Regions from separate parts of the Kitasatospora sp. NPDC096140 genome, predicted to be linked through region 2. Evidence: riboswitches for the same ligand, from Rfam matches in the RefSeq annotation. Region 2 holds a riboswitch; the other holds the start of a gene.
What was found. A riboswitch is a leader RNA that binds a small molecule or an ion and turns the genes downstream of it on or off. The one in region 2 is predicted to bind glycine.
Positions count from the first base shown of each region.

Region 1: it holds a riboswitch for glycine, as region 2 does, so the genes downstream of both, gcvT (glycine cleavage system aminomethyltransferase GcvT) here and gcvP (aminomethyl-transferring glycine dehydrogenase) in region 2, are expected to answer to the same signal.

Region 1 is NZ_JBEOUW010000005.1:125,521-137,573, forward strand. It holds gene ABT048_RS06710 (trimeric intracellular cation channel family protein) at 1-317, opposite strand, end outside; gene ABT048_RS06715 (ABC transporter ATP-binding protein) at 363-1,466, opposite strand; gene ABT048_RS06720 (ABC transporter ATP-binding protein) at 1,501-2,577, opposite strand; gene ABT048_RS06725 (ABC transporter permease) at 2,574-3,584, opposite strand; gene ABT048_RS06730 (ABC transporter substrate-binding protein) at 3,683-5,443, opposite strand; gene ABT048_RS06735 (ABC transporter permease) at 5,512-6,501, opposite strand; gene ABT048_RS06740 (enhanced serine sensitivity protein SseB C-terminal domain-containing protein) at 6,952-7,890, opposite strand; gene ABT048_RS06745 (enhanced serine sensitivity protein SseB C-terminal domain-containing protein) at 8,007-8,810, opposite strand; glycine riboswitch at 9,042-9,149, shown strand; gene gcvT (glycine cleavage system aminomethyltransferase GcvT) at 9,380-10,501, shown strand; gene gcvH (glycine cleavage system protein GcvH) at 10,602-10,976, shown strand; gene glyA (serine hydroxymethyltransferase) at 11,058-12,053, shown strand, end outside.
Region 2 is NZ_JBEOUW010000076.1:3,911-15,963, reverse strand. It holds gene ABT048_RS40120 (DUF881 domain-containing protein) at 1-325, shown strand, start outside; gene ABT048_RS40115 (double zinc ribbon and FHA domain-containing protein) at 552-1,433, shown strand; gene ftsR (transcriptional regulator FtsR) at 1,613-2,308, shown strand; gene ABT048_RS40105 (bifunctional nuclease family protein) at 2,406-2,882, shown strand; gene ABT048_RS40100 (MerR family transcriptional regulator) at 3,106-3,747, shown strand; gene ABT048_RS40095 (SanA/YdcF family protein) at 3,859-4,569, shown strand; gene ABT048_RS40090 (DNA polymerase IV) at 4,636-6,081, shown strand; gene ABT048_RS40085 (MFS transporter) at 6,276-7,772, opposite strand; gene ABT048_RS40080 (PRC and DUF2382 domain-containing protein) at 7,987-9,099, opposite strand; glycine riboswitch at 9,323-9,425, shown strand; glycine riboswitch at 9,427-9,561, shown strand; gene gcvP (aminomethyl-transferring glycine dehydrogenase) at 9,665-12,053, shown strand, end outside.

The sequences.
Region 1 (12,053 bases), on a different contig from region 2:
CCGAGCCCGAGGGCGTCCAGGGTCTGCACGGCGCGGTTGATCCGCTCGACCTCGGGGTGCAGGAAGAACACCACCAGCGCGGCGACGAGCGGGGTCACGAAGTAGCCGAGGTTGGTGAACGCGGCGACCGGGGTCGCCCCGATCACCAGGTCGCGCATGACTCCGCCGCCGAGGGCCGTGACCTCGGCCAGCACACAGATCCCGAAGATGTCCATGTTCTTGCGGACGGCGAGCAGGCCCCCGGAGAGGGCGAAGACGAAGATGCCGATGAGGTCCAGCGACTGCTGCACGTCGGAGGGGAAGATCTGCGAGGTCACCACACAACTATGACTTGTCCGGAATCCTCCCCTCCGCCTGCGGTGTCAGGAGGAGGCTTCCTCCGCTGCCGGCCTGGCGTCCTCCGGGCTGCGCCGGTCGTTCCCCTCGCTGTGCTCGGGGAAGTGGCACGCCACCTGGTGCCCGGTCTTCAGCGCGGTCAGCGGCGGCTCCTGGGTGGCGCAGATCTCCTGGGCCTTCCAGCAGCGGGTGCGGAAGCGGCAGCCGCTGGGCGGGTTGATCGGCGAGGGGACGTCGCCGGTGAGCAGGATCCGCTCGCGCCCGGCGCTCTGGCGGCGGCGCGGGTCGGGGACCGGCACCGCGGACATCAGCGCGTTGGTGTACGGGTGCATCGGGGTGCGGTAGAGCGAGTCCCGGTCGGCGATCTCCACGACCTTGCCGAGGTACATCACCGCCACCCGGTCCGAGACGTGCCGGACCACCGAGAGGTCGTGCGCGATGATCAGGTAGGTCAGGCCGAGCTCCTGCTGGAGGTCGTCCAGCAGGTTGACCACCTGCGCCTGGATGGAGACGTCCAGGGCCGAGACCGGCTCGTCCGCGACGATCATCTTCGGCTTCAGCGCGAGCGCCCGGGCGATGCCGATGCGCTGGCGCTGGCCGCCGGAGAACTCGTGCGGGTAGCGGTTGTAGTGCTCGGGGCTGAGGCCGCACAGCTCCAGCAGTTCCTGGACGGCCTTCTTGAGCCCGCCCGCCGGCACCGCGTCCTGCAGCTTGAACGGCGCGCCGACGATGGTGCCGACGGTGTGCCGCGGGTTCAGCGAGGAGTACGGGTCCTGGAAGATCATCTGGATGTCGCGGCGCAGCGGTCGCATCGCCCCGACGCTCAGGTGGGTGATGTCGGTGCCCTCGAACTCGATCTTCCCGCCGGTCGGTTCGTCGAGCCTGGTGACCAGCCGGCCCATGGTCGACTTGCCGCAGCCGGACTCGCCGACGACACCGAGCGTCTCGCCGGCGTTGACGGTGAAGTCGATGCCGTCGACGGCCCGCACCGCGCCGGTCTGGCGCCGCAGCAGCCCGCTGCGGATCGGGAAGTGCCGGGCCAGGCCGGTCACCTTCAGCAGCGGCTCGCGGTCGGAGGCAGGTGCCGGCGACGGGATCGCCGCCGCCTGGCTCGCCTGAGTGTCCGTCATCGGTTCTCTCCAGAAAGGTGGTACGAGGCCGGGCTCACAGCCGGGGCGCGATCTCTTCGGCGAAGATGCGGTGCCGCTCGTCGGCCGACAGGTGACAGGCCGCGAAGTGCCCGGGCGCCGCCTCGGCCAGCACCGGGAGGTCGCTCGTGGAGCGCCCGTCGGTCAGGGCGGCGTACGCACAGCGCGGGTGGAAGGCGCAGCCCGTCGGCACGTTGATCAGGCTGGGCGGGGTGCCCTTGACCGGGACGAGCCGGTCCTGCAGTTCCCGGTCCAGGCGCGGCATCGAGCCCAGCAGGCCCCAGGTGTAGGGGTGTTCGGGCGCGTCGAAGAGGGTCTCGGCCGGGCCGCGCTCGATGCACTTGCCGCCGTACATGACCAGGATGTCGTCGGCCAGTTCGGCGACCACCCCGAGGTCGTGGGTGATGATGATGACGGCGGAGCCGAACTCCTCCTGGAGGTCGCGGATGAGGTCCAGGATCTGCGCCTGGACGGTGACGTCCAGGGCGGTGGTGGGCTCGTCGGCGATCAGCAGGGAGGGGTCGTTGACCAGCGCCATGGCGATCATCGCGCGCTGGCGCATGCCGCCGGAGAACTGGTGCGGGTAGTCGTCCACCCGGCGGTCGGGCTGCGGGATGCCGACGCGGTCGAGCATCTCGATCGCGCGGGCCCGGGCCTTCTTCTTGTTGGCCTCGGGGTGGTGCACCCGGTAGGCCTCGACGATCTGCTGCCCCACCGTGTAGTAGGGGTGCATCGCGGTCAGCGGGTCCTGGAAGATCATCGCCAGTTCGCGGCCGCGCAGTTGGCGCACCCGGTCCGGGCCGGCCGCGATCAGGTCCTCGCCGTTCAGCCGGATCTCGCCGCTGATGCGGGCCCGCTTGGAGCGGTGCAGGCCCATGATGCCCAGCGAGGTGACGGACTTGCCGGAGCCGGACTCGCCGACGATGCCGAGGGTGCGTCCCTTGTGCAGGTCGAAGCTGACGCCGTCCACCGAGCGGACCAGGCCGTCGTCGGTGTCGAAGTGGATCCGCAGGTCCCGCACGGACAGGAACGGGTCGCCGGACGGTGCGGGAGCGGGAGCGGCGGCTGCCGTGGTCTTCTGGAGCTCGGTCACGAGAGCCTCACCCGGGGGTCGACGAGGGCGTACAGGAGGTCGACCACGAGGTTGCAGGCGACGATGAAGAAGGCGGCGAGCAGGGTGACGCCGAGGATCTTGGGCAGGTCGTTGTCGGAGATCGCCTGGACGGCGAACTGGCCGACGCCCTGGAGCGAGAAGACCTGCTCGGTGATCAGCGCGCCGCCGAGCAGCAGCCCGAGGTCCATGCCGAAGATGGTGACGATCGGGGTGAGCGCGGCGCGCAGCCCGTGCCGGGTGACGACCTTGCGCTCGGCCAGGCCCTTGGCCCGGGCGGTGCGGATGTAGTCCTCGCTCATCGTCTCCAGCATTCCGGCGCGGGTGAGCCGGGCGTAGAGCGCGGAGTAGAGGAAGGCCAGCGAGATCCAGGGGAGGATCAGGTTGCGGGCCCACATCAGCGGGTTGTCGGTGAAGTCGACGTACTGCAGGTTGTCCAGGATCGGCCACTCGTAGCTGAACAGCGTGAGCAGCAGCGCGCCGGTGAAGAAGACCGGCAGCGAGACGCCGGCGAGGGCGACGCCCATGGAGAGCCGGTCGAAGATCGACCGCGGCTTGAGGGCGGAGACGACGCCGGTGGCGACGCCGGAGACCAGCCAGAGCACGGCCGCGCCGATGGCGAGCGAGATGGTGACCGGGATCCGCTTGGACAGCTCGGGCCAGACCTCCAGGTGGTTCTTGAAGGAGTAGCCGAAGCAGGGCACGTGGCAGGTGGCCGGTTCCGGCCCGAACTTGTACTCGGCGCCGCTGACCAGCCCCTTGAGGAAGTTCCAGTACTGGGTGTACAGCGGCTGGTCGAGGCCGAGGTTCTGCTTGACCGCGGCGATCGCCTCGGGTGAGGGGTTCTTCCCGATGTACTGGGCGGCCAGTTGGTCGGCCGTCTCGCCGGCGACGCGCGGGAGCAGGAAGAAGATCGCGAAGGTGACCGCGCTGACGACCAGCAGCAGTAGCACCGCCGCGAAGATCCTGCGGATGATGTAGGCAAACACAGTTGGGCGGCTCCGGCGGCCCGCCGCCGTCCGGGATCTTCCGGACGGCGGCGGGCGCCGCTGCCTTCACCTGCCTTCAGGGATGCGGAGCCAGGCTCTTACTTGGTGGTGCCGATGTTCAGGTAGTCGTACTCACCCGAGAACGCCGGCGTGGAGGCCAGGTTGGTGGCGTTGTCCGGGCGGTACAGGAAGACCTTGAAGTAGGTCAGCGGGACGATGACCGCCTGGTCCATGACCTTCTTGTCGATGTCGCCGTAGATCTTCTCGCGGGCCGCCTTGTCCGGGTTGACGGCGGCGTCGTCGAGCAGCTTGTTGACCGACGGGTCGTCCAGCTGGGACAGGTTGCTGTTGCCGGAGGGCTTGATCGCGCGGCCGTCGACGATCTGCTGCAGGAAGCCGTAGCCGGTCGGCCAGTCGGCACCCCACTGCATCATCATCAGACCGATGTTGTGGTCCTGGGTGAACTGCGGGGCACCGGCGCTGTCGGTCAGGTACTTGCCCTGCGGGTACTGCTGGATCTCGGCGTTGATGCCGACCTTCTTCAGCGCGGCCTGGATCGAGGTGGCCGCGGCGACCTCGGTGGCGCGCTCGGTGCGGGCCGAGATGACGGTGTTGATGCTGTCCTTGCCGCAGGCCTTCAGGGCGTCCTTGGCCTTGGCCTCGTCACCCTTGTTGTCCTTGGTCTCGAACGCGTTGAAGTCCTGGTGGCCCGGGATGTCCGGCGGGAGCACCGTGTTGGCGATCTGGCCGCGGATCGGGCCGCCCTCGGCGGTCTGCACCGAGACCTTGTCGATCGCGAACTGGACGGCCTTGCGGCAGTCGACGTTGTCGAACGGCGCGACCTTGGAGTTGATCGCCAGGTAGACCAGACGGCCGCCGTAGGCGTTGTCGGTGCTGGCCTTCAGCTTCGGGTTCTGCAGGATCTGCGCCTGGGTCTGCGGGTCGACGCCGCCGCCCACCAGGTCGACCTGGGCGTTGCCGGCCAGCAGGTCCTTGTCGATGGTGGCCTGGTCGATGTTCATCTTGAGCACGATCTTCTCCGGAAGCTGCTTCCGGATCGGGTCGGTGCTCTTGTCCCAGTTGGTGTTGGGCACCAGGACGGCCTGCTTGCCGTCCTCGTAGGACTCGAACTTGAAGGAGCCCGAGGACACGATGTGCTTCACGTAGTCGGCACCGGTGTCCTTGGCCTGCGGGACCGGCGCGGTCTGCGGGGCGCTGACCAGGTAGTCGAAGTCCGCGAACGGGTGCTTCAGGTGGAAGACGATCGTGGTGTCGTCCGGCGTCTCGATCGAGTTCAGGCCGCCGGCCTTGTCCTTGTACGGGCCCGCGTACGGCGTGTCGTTGTCGACCAGCAGGTCGTGGAAGTAGGTCGGGCCGTTGGAGTTCACGTCCGGCGCGAAGTTGGAGCGCTCGACGGCGTACTTGACGTCCTTCGAGGAGATCGGGGTGCCGTCGTCGTACTTCAGGCCCTGGCGCAGCTTGTACGTCCAGGTCAGGCCGTCCGCGCTGGGCTGGCCCATCGACTCGGCGAGGTCCGGGACGAGCTTGTTGCCGTCCTCGCCCGCGGCCGGGTTGAAGGTGGTCAGCGGGCGGGCGTACAGGCGCGAGAAGTTGTAGATGTACGCGTAGTACGTGTTGCCCGGGTCGAGCGAGTCCGGGGTGCCCTTCATCTCGAAGGTGACCGTCCCGCCCTTCTTGTCCGAGGCGTTGACGATGTTCTTGGTGGCCGCGTTGGCTCCGCCACCCGATGCGGAGGACGAGTTGTCGTCGCTCTTCTTCGGCGAGCTGGAGCAGCCGGTCACGACCAGGACCGCGGCGGCGGCCGCCGCGGTCAGGGCGACGGTACGGGACCTACGCATGGGAGAGATCAACCCCTTGGGGATGTGGAGGCGGTGGAGGGTCCTGACGCGAAGTCAGCTGCTCGGAGTCAGTTGCTCTTGGGATCGAGGGCGTCGCGCAGCCCGTCGCCGAGCAGGTTGAAGGCGAGCACGGTGATGAAGATCGCCAGACCGGGGACCACCATGTACTGGGGGTCCACCTGGTAGTACCGGATCGCGTCCTGGAGCATCCCGCCCCAGGAGGCCTGCGGGGGCTGGATGCCGACGCCGAGGAAGCTCAGTCCGGCTTCGAAGAGGATGTTGGTCGGGATCAGCAGGGTCGAGTAGACCAGGATCGGACCGACCAGGTTCGGCAGCAGTTCCTTGAACAGGATGAACGGGCCGCGGGCGCCGAGGCTGCGGGCCGCGTGCACGAACTCCCGCTCGCGCAGGGAGAGCGTCTGTCCGCGCACGATCCGGCCCATGTAGGGCCAGTTGAAGAAGCCGATGACGAAGATCAGCACCATGATGTGCAGCGGCAGGCCGTGCAGGCCGAACGCACCGCCCTGCAGCGAGGTCGAGATGGCGATCGCGAACAGCAGCAGCGGGAAGGCCAGGAAGACGTCCATGATCCGGCTGATCAGCGTGTCCACCCAGCCGCCGTAGTAGCCGGCCATGATGCCGAGCACGGTGCCGATGGTGTTGGACAGCACGGTCGCGCCGAAGGCGACCAGCAGGGAGACCCAGGAGCCCTCGATCACACGGGTGAGCAGGTCCCGGCCCTGCAGCGGGTCGATGCCGAGCGGGTGGTCCCCGCTCATGCCGCCCCAGTCGCCGAGCGGCAGACCGCCGAGGTCGGCGTCCAGCAGGTCCTGGTGGAGGGCGTCCGGGTCGAGCCCGAACATCGACTCGATCGGCTTGGCCAGCACGGCGAGCAGGATCAGCAGGATCACCACGACGCCGCCGATGACGGCGGCCTTGTCGCGCTTGAAGCGCGTCCAGGCGATCTGGCCGAGGGAGCGGCCCTCGATCTTCTTGGCCGGGCTCGGGGCGGCGGCTGCCTCCGGCTCGTTCCCGGCGGTGGTCACGGATGCGGTCATGGTCAGTTGGTCCCCTCGCCGACGGTGGCCGGCCCACGGGTGCCGGTCGCCGGCTTCGGCGGTGCGGCTGCGGACGTGCGAAAGCTGTAGGAGGAGCGGGTGTTCGCGACAGTGCTTCGTGCACGGGCACTGTCGCCACGCGGCATGGGCTTCGCGTGGACGAGCGGTCGGCGTGCGCGCTCACCTTTGTGGGGTTCCAGGACGCGCGGTGCGTTGCGCAGAACTCTCTGCCATGCGAACTGGCTTGCGCCAGCCCTGACAACCGACAGATGCCCAACTGTGATCTGCAGGCATGCATCTCCCCGATCTCCGGCATATACCTCTTCACATGGCTGTAACAGGCATGTCAAGATGACCGGACCTCATATCCGGAAATCCGTCCGGAAAGCATCGAAGCCGACTTGATGGACAATCAAGTCGGCTTCGTGGCAAGGATTTCGGGTTTGGCAATCAGCGCCCGGGGTAGCCCGGCCACGGCTGCTGGGGCTGCTGCTGCCAGCCCGGCGCAGGCGCCTGTGTGCCGTACGCCCACCCCGGCGTCGGCTGCCCCGGCATCGACGGCCCCGGGTACGCGGGCGGCGGCACCGGCGGGTACGGACCGGTCGCCGGGCGCCCGGACTCCCGGTCGAAGAACGGCCGCGAGTTGGCGCGCATCCACAGCGCCACCGGGTCGTACTCGTCCGACATCGCCACCGTGGACACCGCGAGCCCCTCCGGGGCCACCGCGATCGCCCGCTGCATCAGGGCGCGCACCGCCTCCACCGCGGGCGGAGAACTCTCGTACAGGTCCAGGCCGATCGCCAGGTACGGCTCCCCCACCGCCGGCTGCACCCAGGCCCGGCGCAGCGCCCGCACCGCGCGCACCTCACCGGCCTGCCGCTCCAGCAGCGCGAAGAACGGCTGCGCGTTGACCTGCGGCTCGCTCAGCTTCAGCGGACCGGCCGGCAGCCGGTCCAGGCCCGCGGCGATCCGCCGCAGGTCGGCCCAGGGCACGCCGACACCGCCACCGGGGGCGTGCGGGTTGAGCCACAGGCCCCAGCGGGTGCGGTACAGCGACGCGGCGATCTCCCGGCCGGAGATGACCTCGTGGGCCCGCGCCCAGCCGGACGCGGCGAGCTGCTCGGGCGAGGTGACGGCCGGCGCGTAGCCGTGGCCGCTGATCTCCATGTTCCCGTACTGCGCGTCCGGACTGCCCGGCGTGCCGTGCCAGAGCAGCATCCAGACCCGGCCGTCCGCCAGCGCGTGCAGCAGTCGCTCGTACGCGTCGTAGCGCTCCGGCGCGACCTCGCGCAGGGCGTGCTCCAACACGCCGGGGTCCGCTCCCGGGTGCCCGGCCGGGGCCTGGCCCCAGGGCCCCGGCGCCCCGCCCGCTCCCGTTCCCGCACTCATGCGCCCACCTCGCCGCGCCTCTTTCCTCGAACCCGCCGGCCCGTCGGCCGTCTGCACGCACCCTATGGCGCGGCACCGGCCACCGCCACGGCGACGTGCCTACGAACGAACCCCGCTCACACCCGCGTGTAGAAAGGCATTACCCGGGTGAGCAGCCACTCGACCACCGGGTCGTCGGCGAGGTCGAGCAGTACGAGGTGGACGCCACCCGGCAGCGGCGCGGTTCCCAGCGCTCGGCCGAGCGCGTCGTTCACCGCGGCCGGCTCGGCCGGGGCCGCCGGATCCAACTGGACGCCCACGAACATCACGGTCGGCTCGCCCTCGATGCTGGCCAGCGCCCGGCGCGCGGTCAACACCCCGGGAAGGGCCGAAAGTTCGGCCCGGCAGGCGGCCAGGAAGTGCTCCGGGTCCTCGCCCGGCACCGGCTCGCGCAACGCCACCCGGCCGCCGGTCGGCGCCGCCGGATCCTCCGCGCCCTCCCAGCGGTCCTCGCGCGGACCGCGGCGCAGCTCGGCCACGCCCTGCGGCGGCACGGGGATGCCCACCGCCGCCTCCGGGTTCACCGCGATGCCCACGCCCAGCGGCAGCCCGCGGGCGAACTCCCAGACCGGCGCGATCGCGAAGGCCATCCCCGGCGCCTGCTGCAGGAACACCTCCTGCGAGGAGAACACCGGCACGTACGGGTCGCCGCCCAGCTCGATGATCGGCAGGTCCAGCGCCTGCCCCTGCGGGTCGGCCCCGGCCGGCAGCGGCACCCACACCTGGCTGCGGGCCAGCACCTCGATCACCCGCGGCGTCGCGCCCGGGTCGCCCATGGCCGCGGTCAGCACCTGCTCCAGCTCGTTGGCCGGCCACGTGCCACCCGACGGTGCCCCCTCGGGACCGCCCCACCCCTGCTGCTGCTCCACCGGGTACCCCATGCGCCGCCGATTCCGCCCTCTGCCGGTCGGCCGCCCTCTGCTGCGCCGACGCGGAGCAGTCTAGGGCCCGTGTTCGGGACGGCGCGGGGTGGTCGGGTCCGCCGTTCCCGCCCGATCCGGTCCCCTCCTCCCGTGTGACCGGGTCCCCTCTCCCTTCCCGGTCCGGGACGTGCCATGATGTGCGCGTCCGACGGCATGCGCCGCGGGCTCCACAACTCCATACCGGCCGCTCGAACCCGCGCGGGAGAGCCCGGAGTGCCGCCAGCGTGGCGGCAGAGCCGGCGCCGAAGGAGCAAGTCCTCCCCGGAATCTCTCAGGCCCCCCTACCGCACGGGTTAGGCACATCTGGAAAGCGGCGCACGGCCCTGTCGCGCGCCCACCCACGGTGCAAGCCGCCATGCTGTCCCCCAAGCTGGAAACAGCTGCGGGCCGGCGGGCGGTGAAGCTCTCAGGTTCGACGACAGATGGGGAGACCCACGCCGCCGCATGCCCGCGCGCAGGGTCGGCCCCCGAGCGGGTCCGGTCCGGCGCGTGCACCCCTGAGTGCCCCGACCGAGGAGTTCCTGGCCATGTCGTCCCTCCGCCTGACCGCGCTCGACGCGCTGCACCGCGCCCTCGGCGCGACCATGACCGACTTCGCCGGCTGGGACATGCCGCTGCGCTACGGCAGCGAGCGCGAGGAGCACCTCGCCGTCCGCACCAAGGCCGGTCTGTTCGACCTCTCCCACATGGGCGAGATCACCGTCACCGGCCCGCAGGCCGGCGAGATGCTGGACCACGCGCTGGTCGGCTTCGTCTCCGCGCTGGGCGTGCTGCGCGCCCGCTACACCATGATCTGCGCCGAGGACGGCGGCATCCTGGACGACCTGATCGTCTACCGCCTGCGCGAGGACGCCTTCCTGGTCGTCGCCAACGCCTCCAACGCCCAGCTGGTCCTCGACGAGCTGATCGCCCGCGCCAAGGGCTTCGACGCCGTCGTCACCGACGACCGCGACACCTACGCGCTGATCGCCGTCCAGGGCCCGGAGTCGACCGCCATCCTGGCCGGGACCACCGACGCCGACCTGCCCGGCCTGAAGTACTACGCGATCCTCCCGGCCCAGGTCGCCGGCCGTGAGGTGCTGCTGGCCCGCACCGGCTACACCGGCGAGGACGGCTTCGAGATCTTCTGCCGCCCGGCCGACGCCGAGGAGATCTGGCAGGCGCTGACCGCCGCCGGCGAGGGCCGCGGTCTGGTCCCGTGCGGCCTGTCCTGCCGCGACACGCTGCGCCTGGAGGCGGGCATGCCGCTGTACGGGCACGAGCTGTCCACCGACCTCACCCCGTTCGACGCGGGCCTGGGCCGGGTCGTCCGCTTCGACAAGACCACCAACGAGGGCGCCTTCGTCGGCCGCAAGGCGCTGGAGCAGGCCGCCGCCGCGGCCGAGGCCAACCCGCCGCGGGTGCTGGTCGGCCTGGTCTCCGAGGGCAAGCGCGTCCCGCGCGCCGAGTACACCGTGGTCTCCGCCGACGGTGCCCCGATCGGCCGGATCACCTCCGGCGCGCCGTCCCCGACGCTGGGGCAGCCGATCGCGATGGCCTACGTCGACGCGGCGCACGCCGCTCCGGGCAGCACCGTCGCGGTGGACGTCCGCGGCAAGCACGAGCCGGTCCGGGTCGTGGCGCTGCCCTTCTACAAGCGCGCCCGCTGACGCCCGTCAGGGCCCCCCGTTTTCCCATAGACGCAGGTCGAAGCCGTCCGCGCGGCGGCCCGCTTCGTCGTACCCGCTTCCCATCCTGGAGAATGACGCCATGAGCAACCCCGAGCACCTGAAGTACACCGAAGAGCACGAGTGGCTGACCGACGCCGAGGACGGTGTCTCCACCATCGGCATCACCGAGCACGCCGCCACCGCCCTCGGTGACATCGTCTACGTGCAGCTGCCCGAGGTGGGCGACGAGGTGACCGCCGGCGAGACCTGCGGCGAGCTGGAGTCCACCAAGTCCGTCAGCGACCTGTACTCCCCGGTGACCGGCGAGGTCGTCGAGATCAACCAGGACGTCCTGGACAACAACGGCCTGGTCAACGACGCCCCGTTCGAGGGCGGCTGGCTGTTCAAGGTGCGCGTGGCTTCCACCGGCAAGCTGCTCAGCGCGGACGAGTACAACGCCTTCATCAAGGCCTGACCCGCTCGTGACCGGGCGGGCCGCGCGTGCGTCGGCCCGCCCCCACCGGGGCCCCCTTTCCTCCTCCACCGGGAAGACACCATGACGGTTCTCAACCAGTCCCTGCACGCCCTCGACCCGGAGATCGCCGCCGCGGTCGACGCCGAGCTGCACCGCCAGCAGACCACGCTGGAAATGATCGCCTCCGAGAACTTCGCCCCGGTGGCGGTCATGGAGGCCCAGGGCTCGGTGCTCACCAACAAGTACGCCGAGGGCTACCCCGGCCGTCGCTACTACGGCGGCTGCGAGCACGTCGACGTGGTCGAGCAGATCGCGATCGACCGCATCAAGGCCCTGTTCGGCGCCGAGCACGCCAACGTGCAGCCGCACTCCGGCGCGCAGGCCAACGCCGCCGCGATGTTCGCGCTGATCCAGCCGGGCGACACCATCCTGGGCCTGAACCTGGCGCACGGCGGTCACCTGACCCACGGCATGAAGATCAACTTCTCCGGCAAGCTCTACAACGTGGTCGCGTACCACGTGGACGAGAAGACCGGCCAGGTCGACATGGCCGAGGTCGAGCGCCTCGCCAAGGAGCACCAGCCCAAGCTGATCATCGCCGGCTGGTCCGCCTACCCGCGCCAGCTGGACTTCGCCGAGTTCCGCCGGGTCGCCGACGAGGTCGGCGCGCTGCTCATGGTGGACATGGCGCACTTCGCCGGCCTGGTGGCCGCGGGCCTGCACCCGAACCCGGTGCCCTACGCCGACGTGGTCACCACCACCACCCACAAGACCCTGGGCGGCCCGCGCGGCGGCGTCATCCTGTCCAAGGCCGAGTACGCCAAGAAGATCAACTCCGCGGTCTTCCCCGGCCAGCAGGGCGGCCCGCTGGAGCACGTGATCGCCGGCAAGGCGGTCGCCTTCAAGGTCGCGGCCTCGGAGGAGTTCAAGGAGCGCCAGCAGCGCACCCTGGACGGCGCGCGCATCCTGGCCGAGCGCCTGCTGCAGGCCGACGTCGCCGAGGCCGGCGCGTCCGTCCTGTCCGGCGGCACCGACGTCCACCTGGTCCTGGTCGACCTGCGCAACAGCCAGCTCGAC
Region 2 (12,053 bases):
GCTGCTGGACACCCTGCAGGAACTTCGAGCGGCGGGGGCGGAGGCGATTCAGATCAACGATGTGCGCGTGGTGGTCAACACCTACTTCACCGACCTCTCGGGCGGTGGGGTGCAGATCGACGGGAAGAAGGTCTCGCAGCCCTATCGGTTCACCGTCGTGGGGAACCCGCAGGATCTGACACCCGCGCTGAACATCCCGGGAGGGGTCGTCCGCACGCTGGAGAGCCACCAGGCGCGGGCGACGATCACCCAGCAGCAGAAGGTTGTCGTGGACGCCCTCGTGGATCCGAAGACGCCGCAGTACGCCAAGCCGGCTTCGAAGTGACGAGGCGTCCGACGAACGGCCCGTCACGGGCCGGCGGCACCCGGTGCGGGGCGCCGCCGCCACGTGGGCGAGACTGGTTCGCACCAGTACGCTCCGGATCAAGAACCGCAGCACCAACTGTCGGAGTACCACTCAAGCGGGCCCGAGCCGCAACCGGGCTCGCAGCCTGTCCGAGGTTCTCACCCTGCCCCGCGGGCGGGTCTGTCACACGCAAGGGGATTCGCCCGTGAGTTTCTTCTCGAAGTTGTTCGGTCGCAACAAGGACAACGACGCGGCCGCCGTTGAGGCGCCGACCGCGCGGCACCGCCGGCCGGAGGACGAGCCCGCCGTGCCGGGCATGCGACCCGCCCCCGAGGCCGCGCCGTACGCCGGCCAGCAGCTGTTCCGGGACGGCGGCGCCGCCCAGTACGCCGGGAATCCGGCGGGCTACGGCGCGTCGGTTGACCCCTCCGGTGACCCGCGCATAGGTTTCCCGTCAGCACCCTCAACCTCTGGTGGAGGGTTTGCCCCGGACCCGTACGCCGGGCACAACCCGTCGGGTGTGCCGCGCCAGGAGGCTGTGAACATGGCTGGCCCCTCTCCGTGCCCCAGGTGCGGCAACCAGAACCCGGCCGCGGCCCGGTTCTGCTCCAACTGCGGTACGGCGCTGCGCGGCGGTCTGCTGCCGGAGGGGGCGGCGGAGACCACGTCGACCATCTCCATCTCCGGCCTGGAGTCGTACGACCCCAACACCACGACCGGCACCGGCGCCACGCCGGCCCTGTCGGCCGAGGTGCTGTCGGCGATCGACGCCCTGCCGCCGGGCTCGGCCCTGCTGATCGTGCAGCGCGGCCCGAACTCGGGCAGCCGTTTCCTGCTGGACTCGGACGTCACCACGGCGGGGCGCCACCCGCAGGGTGACATCTTCCTGGACGACGTGACGGTCTCGCGCCGCCACGTGGAGTTCCGCCGCACCCCGGCCGGCTTCAGCGTCGCGGACGTGGGCAGCCTGAACGGCACCTACGTGAACCGGGAGCGGATCGACGAGGTGTCGCTGAACAACGGCGACGAGGTCCAGATCGGGAAGTACCGGCTGGTGTTCTTCGCCGGCCACAACCGGGGGTACTGAAACCAACGTCGGCAGGAGCCCGAGTGAATACGAATACCCCTTCCTCTTCTCTCGGGGCGGCCACCCCAGCTCCGTCCGGTCCGCAGGCGGACCGCGGCGGGCGCGGGGTGGTCGCGGGCCCCAGGCAGCCGGTCCGCACGGACCGGCCCGCCGGTCGGCGGCGCGGCGGTGACGAACTGCTGAGCATCGGCGCGGTGCTGGCCTTCCTGCGCGACGACTTCCCCGAGGTCACCATCTCCAAGATCCGCTTCCTGGAGGCGGAGGGACTGGTCGAGCCGCAGCGCACGCCCTCGGGGTACCGCAAGTTCAGCCCGGCCGACGTCGAGCGGCTGGCCTACGTCCTGCGGATGCAGCGGGACCACTACCTTCCGCTGCGGGTGATCCGCGAGCACCTGGACGCCATCGAGCGCGGCGAGAGCCCGCCGGCACTGCCCGCCCCGGCCGACAGCCGGCCCGGGCCGTTGGAGGAGGCGGACCGCGAGCTGGTGGCCTCCGCAGACGTCCCCTCCGGGGTCCGGCTGGGCCGTGCCGAGCTGCTCGCCGCCGCCGAGGCCGGCGAGCGGGAGCTCGCCGAGTGGGAGTCCTACGGGCTGGTCGCACCGGGCCAGGACGGCGGGTACGACGGCGAGGCGCTGCAGGTGGCCCGGCTGGTCGCGGAGCTCGGTCGGTACGGCCTGGAGCCGCGGCACCTGAGAGCCATGAAGGCGGCGGCCGACCGCGAGATCGCGCTGGTGGAGCAGGTGGTGGCGCCGCTGCGCCGGCACCGGAACCCGCAGACCAGGGCCCATGCCGAGGCCACCGCGCGGGAGCTCGCGACGCTGTCCGTCCGCCTGCACGCGGCAATGGTCCAGGCCGGTCTGCGGACCCGCGGGTAGCCTCCCGGGCGGCCTCCGGGCAGCGGTGGCACCGCGCTGACCAGCGGCGTCCGCTCTGCGCTTTCATATCCGGGACCGGAGCCATAGGGTTGCCTGTGTGAATGAGCTCGACGTCGTGGGTGTCCGAGTGGAGATGCCTTCCAACCAGCCGATCGTGCTGCTGCGGGAGGTCGGGGGAGATCGCTACCTGCCGATCTGGATCGGCCCCGGCGAAGCGACCGCGATCGCTTTCGCCCAGCAGGGCATGACGCCGGTGCGCCCGTTGACGCACGACCTCTTCAAGGACGTCCTGGAGGCGCTCGGCCAGCAGCTCACCGAGGTGCGGATCACCGATCTGCGGGAGGGCGTGTTCTACGCCGAGCTGGTGTTCGCCGGCGGGGTCGAGGTGAGCGCCCGGCCGTCCGACGCGATAGCGCTGGCGCTGCGGACCGGTACGCCGATCTACGGGAGCGAGGAGGTGCTCGCCGAGGCGGGCATCGCGATCCCGGACGAGCAGGAGGACGAGGTCGAGAAGTTCCGGGAGTTCCTCGACCAGGTGTCGCCCGAGGACTTCGGGGGCGGCGGCCCGCAGTAGTGGGGACCGGCTGAGCGGGCATTCGGCTTATCGTTTTGCCAAAAACCGTCGACCTACCCAGACTAGGGGCACGAAAAACCACTCTCCTGAGTGATGTGGTTTGTCTGGCCCGGCGTGGCGATCGTTGACGGGTCATAGGGGACTGCCTACCGTCAGGAGTGGCTGTCCGGGTGGCCGATGCCCGCAGTCGGGTTGCCCGCAGCACAAGTGGACGGAGGCAGGCATGAGCAGCACCGGCGATGACGCCGTGGGAGGCCTGTGCGCCGTGCACGTGCCGCGCACCGCCCGCACCGTCACGGACCTTCCCCGGGTGAGCAGGTTCCCCGCCGTACAGCCGGGGCAGCCGGCCATCGAGCGGCTGGCCCCGACGTCGGAACTGATCGGCTTCCGCGGCCCGACGGCCTGTGCGGCAGCCGGCATCACCTACCGCCAGCTGGACTACTGGGCCCGCACGGGCCTGCTGGAGCCCAGCGTCCGGACGGCCTACCCGGCGACCAGCCAGCGGCTCTACAGCTTCCGCGACGTCCTGCTGCTGAAGATCGTGAAGCGGCTGCTCGATGCGGGTGTGTCGCTGCAGAACATCCGGGTGGCCGTCGCCCACCTGCAGGCCGCCGACCAGGGCGGCCTCGCCGGGATGACGCTGATGTGCGACGGCGCGACGGTGTACGAGTGCACCACGCCGCAGCAGGTGGTGGACCTGCTGAAGGGCGGTCAGGGGGTCTTCGGCATCGCGGTGGGAGCGGTCTGGCGGGAGCTGGAGCTGACCCTCGGGCGGCTTCACGCGGAGCGCACGGACACCGGCGAGACCGTGGTCGGGCAGGACCCGGCCGACGAACTGGCCCAACGGCGCAACCGGGCGGTCTGAGCAACGATTCGACGGGGCCGCGGGCCCGGACGGGGAACCGTTCGGGCCCGCGGCCCCGTCGTGTTGGCTGGCGAAACGATCGAGGGAGGGCACGTGGGGGTCGGCACGGGGATGGCGGGGCTGCTGCGGCGCAGGGCCGTACTGTCGGGGGCACGGCTGCGCCAGCGCAGGACGCAGCGCAGGGTCTTCCAGGTCGGGGCGCTGCTCTGTTCGCTGGCACTGGCGCCGAGCGCCTGGGTGTGGTTCTCCGCGGGTGACCGGGTGGGCACGGTGGAGAGCGCTCCGTCCGCGCCGGTCGCGGTGGTCTTCGGCGCCGGGCTGGACCAGGGCAAGCCCTCGCCGTACCTGGAGCACCGGCTCGTGGCGGCGGTGGACCTGTACCGGGAGGGCAAGGTGCAGGCGATCCTGGTGACCGGGGACAACGGGCGGACCGAGTACGACGAGCCCGACGCGATGTTCACGTACCTGACCACGCACGGGGTGCCCGCGGAGCGGGTGGTGCGGGACTACGCGGGCTTCGACACCTGGGACTCCTGCACCCGGGCGCACCGGATCTTCGGGGTGGACCGGGCGGTTCTGGTCAGCCAGGACTTCCACGTCCGGCGGGCGCTGGCGCTGTGCGAGGCGGCGGGCATCCGCTCCTACGCGGTCGGGGTGCCGGAGTTCCACGACGAGACTTGGCTGTACGGCGGGGCGCGGGAGGTGGCCGGGGCGGGCAAGGCGGCGGTCAACGCGTGGCTGCGGCCGGACCCGGTGTTCCTCGGGCCCAAGGAGGACGGCATTCCGAAGGCGCTCGCGGACGCGGCGAGGACGCAGCCGTAGGCGGCCGCCCGCCGGGCCGCGGCCGGGTTCGCACGCACTGTCGGACCCGTGCGCGATGATCGGCGGGTGCGATCACTGCCGAGCATCATCCACCTCGACATGGACGCCTTCTTCGCGGCGGTGGAGCAGGCGGCCAAGCCGAGCCTGCGCGGCAAGCCGGTGATCGTCGGCGGGCTCGGCGGGCGCGGGGTGGTCTCCACGGCCTCGTACGAGGCGCGGAAGTTCGGGGTGCACTCGGCGATGCCGATGGCGCAGGCGCGGCGGCTCTGCCCCAACGCGGCCTTCCTGTCGGGCCGTTTCGAGGCCTACCGGCACGTCAGTGAGATCGTGATGGGCCTGCTGCGGGAGCTGTCGCCGCTGGTGCAGCCGCTCAGCCTGGACGAGGCCTTCGTGGACCTGGAGGCCGGTCCGTACGGCCCGGTGCTGGCGGAGACGGACCACGAGACCGGCGAGCGGCTGGTGCTCGCGCTGGCGGAGGATCTGCGGGCGGACATCGAGCGGCTCACCGGGCTGACCGGCTCGGTGGGGGCGGCGGGGTCCAAGCTGATGGCCAAGATCGCCTCCGAGCAGGCCAAGCCGGACGGCCTGGTGCTGATCGAACCCGGGCAGGAGCGCGCGGTGCTCGGGCCGATGCCCGTCCGGGCCCTGCCGGGGATCGGGCCGGCCACCGAGCAGGTGCTGCGGCGGGCCGGGCTGAACACCGTGGCCGACCTCGCGGAGGCCGGCGAGGCGGAGCTGGTGCAGCTGCTCGGGCGGGCGCACGGCGCCGGGATCCACCACATGTCGATAGGGCTGGACGAGCGGCCCGTGGTGGCCGACCAGGACGCCAAGTCCGTCTCGGTGGAGGACACCTACGAGGTGGACCTGGCCGACCGGGACCGGGTGCTGCGGGAGGTGGAGGCGCTGGCCGCGCGGTGCGTGCGGCGGCTGCGGGCGGCCGGGCGCTCGGGCCGGACCGTCGTGCTCAAGGTCCGCCGGTTCGACTTCTCGACGCTGACCCGCTCGGAAACCCTCGGCGGGCCCACGGACGACGAGGCGGTGATCACCGCGACCGCGCGCCGACTGGCCGAGCAGGTGGACATCACCGGTGGGGTCCGGCTGCTCGGTGTGGGCGTCGCCCAACTCGCCGACTACACCCAGGAGGACCTGTTCGCCCAGGCCCTGCGGGAGGAGGCGGCGGAGCACGCGGAGGCGGCGGCCGAGGCCGAGCAGGCCGAGGAGGAGCCGGAGGCCGTCGTGGTCCGGCGCTGGATGCCCGGACAGGACGTCCGGCACACGGAGTTCGGGCCGGGCTGGGTGCAGGGCAGTGGGGTCGGGAGGGTCACCGTACGGTTCGAGACGCCGTGGAGCGGGCCGGGGCGGGTGCGGACCTTCGCGGTGGACGACCCGGCGCTGGAGCCGGCCCGGCCGCTGCCGCTGCGCCGGGACGCGGACCCTGTCGGGGGCGTGGATCCGGGCGGGGGCGCAGGCCGGGACCCGGACGCGGACGGCGGGGCGGGCGAGCGGGGCTGAGAGGGGGCGCGGGCGCCGACCGGGAGGGCGGGCGCGGGCGGACGGGGCCGGGACACGAAAACGGCCCCACCCGGTGGGGGAGTACCGGGTGGAGCCGCATCACCGTGCCGGACTCCGTACGTTCGTGATGCCCTCGCGACGTACGGGGACCGGGGCCCCGCGCCCTGTCCCTGAGCGCGGGGCCGGACGCCTCGTCAGGCGTCGGTCTTCACCAGCTTGTCGCTGGAGTCCTGCTGGGCCGAGCCCTCGACGACGGTCAGGGGAGCGGCCGGCTTGACGGTGCGGATCAGGAACGGGACGACACCGGCGACGATGCAGACCACGGCCGCCGTCCAGAACGCGTGCTTGTAGGCGTCCAGGGTGGGCAGCGTCAGCGGGATCTGCGGCGGCAGCTTCATGGTGTCGCCGGTCAGGATGGCGGCCATCACGGCGGTGCCGATCGCGCCACCGACGGTGCGCAGCACCGAGTTCATGCCGTTGGCGATGCCGCTCTGCTCGACCGGCACGGCGCCGTTGATGTAGGCCGGCATCGCGGCGAACGCGAGGCCGACGCCCAGGCCGAAGATCGCCGAGGCGGTGTAGATGTCGCCCTCGTGGCTGTGCCGCAGGGCCAGGTAGGCCATCGCGATGGCGCCGAGGACACCACCGAGGACCAGCGGCAGACGCGGACCGCGACGGGCGATCAGCACCGCGCCGAGCGGGGCGGCCACCATCGAGCCGATCGCGGACGGCAGCAGCATGACACCGGCGTGCAGGACGGTGGCGGTGAAGCCGTAGTGGGTCAGCTTCTCCGGGGTCTGGGCGAAGTTGCTGATGACCATGAAGGAGCCGTACATGCCGAAGCCGATGAGCAGGCCCGCGGTGTTGGTGAAGGCGACGGCCGGGCGGGACATCATCTTCATGTCCACGAGCGGGTGCTTGACCTTGGTCTCGATGATGCCCCAGACCAGGGCGACGACGGCGGCGACGGCGAAGAGGCCGAGGGTCTTGGTGGAGGTCCAGCCCCAGTGGTTGCCCTGGCTGACCGCGACGAGCAGTGCGGAGAGCCAGCCGGCCAGGGTGATCGCGCCGAGCGGGTCGGCGCCGCCCTCCTTGTCGGTGACCGGGTCGGACGGGACGCGGAAGGCGACCAGGGCGACGGCGATCAGGCCGAAGACCAGGCCCATCCAGAAGATCGACTTGTAGTTCCAGTGCTCCAGCAGGAGACCGGTCGCGACCAGGCCGAGGCCGGAGCCGACGCCCATCGAGGCGCTGATGGCGGCGACGCCGCCGGTCACCTTCTGCTTGGGCAGCTCGTCGCGGACGATGCTGATCGCCAGCGGCATCACGCCACCGCCGGCGCCCTGCAGGACGCGGGCGACGACCAGCCACGTGAAGGAGTGGGTGGTGACCGCCAGTGCCGAGCCGGCGACCAGACCGGCCAGCGAGATCAGCAGCATCGGCTTACGGCCCCGGAGGTCGCCGAAGCGGCCGAGGAGGGGAGTCAGCACTGCGGCGGAGAGCAGGTTGGCGGTCATCAGCCAGGTGATGCTGGAGCCCGAGACGCTCAGTTCCTTGGCCAGCGAGGGCAGGATCGGGACGACCGCGGTCTGCACCACGCTGAACGACAGCATCGCCAGGATGAGGGCCGGCAGGACCCGGGTGCTGCTCTGCTTCTCGGCCGCGGTGGTGGGCTGGGGTGCCTCACTCACGGTTGCTTCCTCCCGTACATAGTGAATGAACTGAAGTAACCATGCAGGGAGATACTTCAGAGTGTCAAATATCGAGTGGTTAAGCTTTGGCAAAGGCGGAGTGCCGGGCGTCCGTCGGGCGCCTGTGGCGGGCCGGGGGTGGCCGTCGCAGCGGGTGCCCGGGCATGGGAAAAGGGCCCCGGCCGGGTGGTCGGGGCCCTCGGTGGGGTGCTGGTCAGACGAGGGGGCGCATGGCGGCGGGGCGGGAGGTCTCCGGGGCGGGAGCGGCCGGTGACGGGCGTGGGCCCTCGGCGATCTCGGCGGGGGTGTCGTCGTGGACCTCGACGTGTTCGCGGCGGACTTCGTCCCGGATCACCTCCTCGGCGGTGTAGCGCTCGACGACGAGGCGGACGCGCTCGACGGGGGCGAGGTACTTGTGCACCACCGGACGCTCCTCGCGGAGGGTGACCTCCTCGACGGCCTCGGCGATCTCCTTCTCGGTGAGGGAGGCGCGCTCGGCCTCGCCGACCGGAATCCGCTCGACCCGGACGCGCTCGCGGACCACCGGGACCCGGCGCTCGATCTGCTCGGTCGTCACGTACTTGCGCAGCTTCGCGGTGCCCACGGTGTGCCACTCGGTGGTGACCTCCAGTCGCTCCTCGCGGCAGGTGATCTCGACCGGGTCGGTGGGGGCGGGAGCGGCGGCGCCCACGGTGCTCTCGGCCGGCTGCGACTGCGGGTGCGGTTGCGGCTGCGGTTGCGGCTTGGGCTCGACGGGAGGCGTGACGGCGGGAGCGGGAGCGGGAGCGTGGGCGGGTGCGGGGGCACTGAGGGTGCGCACGTGGGCCTCCGGGGCGGTGCTGGTGTCGGTCGGGGCGGGCTCGGGCGAGCGGAGGGCGAGCGGCTTGGTGGTGGTGGCCGTGGCCGTGGCCGCAGCCGCCGCAGCCGTCGCGGGCGCGGCGGCCGGGGCGGTGCCGAAGTCGAGGTCGGACTGCGCGGCGTGGCCGCCGCTCTCACCGGCCGGGTCGTCGCTCCCCGGGGTGTCGAGGCCGTAGTAGCGGTAGAGCTGGAGTTCCTGGGCGGGGGACAGGTGCTGGCCCACACCGAAGTCCGGGGACTCCTTGACCAGCGACTTGTCGTACGGGACCCGGAGCTCTTCGCCGGAGAAGTCGCTCGTGGTGAGCGGGACGAAGGCGTCCCGGCCGAAGATGCCGGTCCGGACGGCGGCCCACTCGGGCCGTCCGGTGGCATCGTCCAGATAGACCTCGTCGACCGTGCCGATCTTGTCTCCGTTGCGGTCGACCGCCTTGTGGCCGATGAGGTCCCGGGGGTCGATGTCGGTCTGCACTCATTCCTCCAGGGCGCTGGGCCTGCGGAACCCCCGCAGGAAGGCGGCCGGAGCACCCGTTCCGTCCGCCACTTCACACCAAATGCCATGAATCGGACGGGCGCGACCGGGGTGCGCCGGACGGGCTGCGTGCTGCGCCGTCCGGGGGACGCGCGTAGACCCGGCGTGACCTGAAGCACCCGTGATCGGAAGGCCTCCCGCTGGTACCCTGGGCGGCGACCGCAGAGCCCGCTCGGGAGAGTCTCCGCCGCGAAAACCGCTGGTCGGAGCGCCGAAGGAGCAACTCCTCCCCGGAATCTCTCAGGCATCCGTACCGTGTGGGGTAGGTCACTCTGGAAAGCAGGGCAGGAGTGTCGGCACGGAAGCCGGCGACCACCACCCTCACCGACGGTGCAAGCCGACGGAGCGCTCACAGCGCGCTCCGTGCGGGCGAAGCTCTCAGGTCCCGATGACAGAGGGGGAGGCCTGTCGGGTTCGCCCGCCACGGCTGAGTTCGCTGTCCGCAGCGGGAAGGTCGGCCGGCGTGCGTACCCCCGCCGGTCCGTGACCAGGAGGCCTCGACCACATGAACGCCCAGCCGAACGCGGGACGCCCCACCGGCGCCTCGACCCTCACCGAGCTTGAGCTGGCCAGCCCCTTCGAGAACCGCCACATCGGCCCCGACGCCGCCGCGCAGGAGAAGATGCTGGCGTCCGTCGGCTACGGCTCGCTGGACGAGCTCGCCGCCACCGCCGTGCCCGAGGCGATCCGCTCCATCACCGGCCTGGACCTGCCCGCCGGCCGGTCCGAGGCGCAGGTCCTCGCCGAGCTGCGCGAGCTGGCCGGCCGCAACCAGGTGCTCCAGCCGATGATCGGCCTGGGCTACTACGGCACCTTCACCCCGCCGGTGATCCTGCGCAACGTCATGGAGAACCCGGCCTGGTACACCGCCTACACCCCGTACCAGCCGGAGATCTCCCAGGGCCGCCTGGAGGCGCTGCTCAACTTCCAGACCCTGGTCTCCGACCTGACGGGCCTGCCGACCTCCGGCTCCTCGCTGCTGGACGAGGGCACCGCGGCCGCCGAGGCGATGGCGCTGGCCCGCCGCGTCACCAAGGTCAAGGGCGGCGTCTTCCTGGTCGACGCCGAGACCCTGCCGCAGACCATCGCGGTGATCAACACCCGCGCGGTGCCGACCGGTGTCGAGGTCGTCGTCGCCGACCTGTCCGAGGGCATCCCGGCCGAGATCGCCGAGCGCGGCGTCTTCGGCGTGCTGCTGCAGTACCCGGGCGCCACCGGTGTGGTCCGCGACCTCACCCCGGTGATCGAGCAGGCGCACGGCCTGGGCGCGATCGTCGCCGTCGCCGCCGACCTGCTGGCGCTGACCCTGCTCAAGTCCCCCGGCTCGCTGGGCGCCGACATCGCCTGCGGCACCTCGCAGCGCTTCGGCGTGCCGATGGGCTTCGGCGGCCCGCACGCCGGCTACCTCTCGGTGCGCGCCGAGTACGCCCGCTCGCTGCCCGGCCGCCTGGTCGGCGTCTCCGTCGACTCCGACGGCAACCGCGCCTACCGCCTGGCGCTGCAGACCCGCGAGCAGCACATCCGCCGCGAGAAGGCCACCAGCAACATCTGCACCGCCCAGGTGCTGCTCGCCGTCATGGCCTCGATGTACGCCGTCTACCACGGCCCGGACGGCCTGGCCGACATCGCCCGCCGCACCCACCGGTACGCCGCCGCCCTCGCCGAGGGCCTGCGGGCCGGCGGCGTCGAGCTGCTGCACGGCGAGTTCTTCGACACCGTCACCGCCGTCGTCCCGGGCCGCGCCGCCGAGATCGCCGCCGCCGCCCGCGCCAACGGCATCAACGTCCACCAGGACGGCGCGGACCGGATCTCGATCTCCACCGACGAGACCACCACCCGCGAGCACCTGGCCGGCGTCTGGGCCGCGTTCGGCGTCGAGGCGGTCGAGGTCGCCGAGACCGCCGACGCGCTGCCGGGCGCCCTGCTGCGCGAGGACGAGTACCTGACCCACCCGGTCTTCCACAGCCACCGCTCGGAGACCGCCATGCTGCGCTACCTGCGCCGCCTGTCGGACCGGGACTACGCGCTGGACCGCGGCATGATCCCGCTGGGCTCCTGCACCATGAAGCTCAACGCGACCACCGAGATGGAGGCCGTGACCTGGCCGGAGTTCGGCCAGCTCCACCCCTTCGCGCCGATCGACCAGGCCCAGGGCTACCTGACCCTGATCCGCCAGCTGGAGCAGCAGCTGGTCGAGGTGACCGGCTACGACGCGGTCTCGATCCAGCCGAACGCGGGCTCCCAGGGCGAGCTGGCCGGCCTGCTGGCCGTCCGCGCCTACCACCACGCCAACGGCGACACCCAGCGTGACGTCTGCCTGATCCCGTCCTCGGCGCACGGCACCAACGCGGCTTCCGCCGTGATGGCCGGCATGCGCGTGGTCGTGGTGAAGACCCTGGTCGACGGCGACGTGGACGTCGAGGACCTGAAGGCCAAGATCGAGCAGCACCGCGACAGCCTGTCGGTGCTGATGGTCACCTACCCGTCGACCCACGGCGTGTACGAGACCGAGATCACCCAGATCTGCGCGATGGTGCACGAGGCCGGCGGCCAGGTCTACGTGGACGGCGCCAACCTGAACGCCCTGGTCGGTCTGGCCAAGCCGGGCAAGTTCGGCGCGGACGTCTCGCACCTGAACCTGCACAAGACCTTCTGCATCCCGCACGGCGGCGGCGGTCCGGGCGTCGGCCCGGTCGCGGTGCGCGCCCACCTGGCGCCGTACCTGCCGAACCACCCGCTGCAGGCGGAGGCCGGTCCGGCCACCGGTGTCGGTCCGATCTCGGCCGCGCCGTGGGGCTCGGCGGCGATCCTGCCGATCTCCTGGGCGTACGTCCGGCTGATGGGCGGCGAGGGCCTCAAGCACGCCACCCAGGTCGCGGTGCTGAACGCCAACT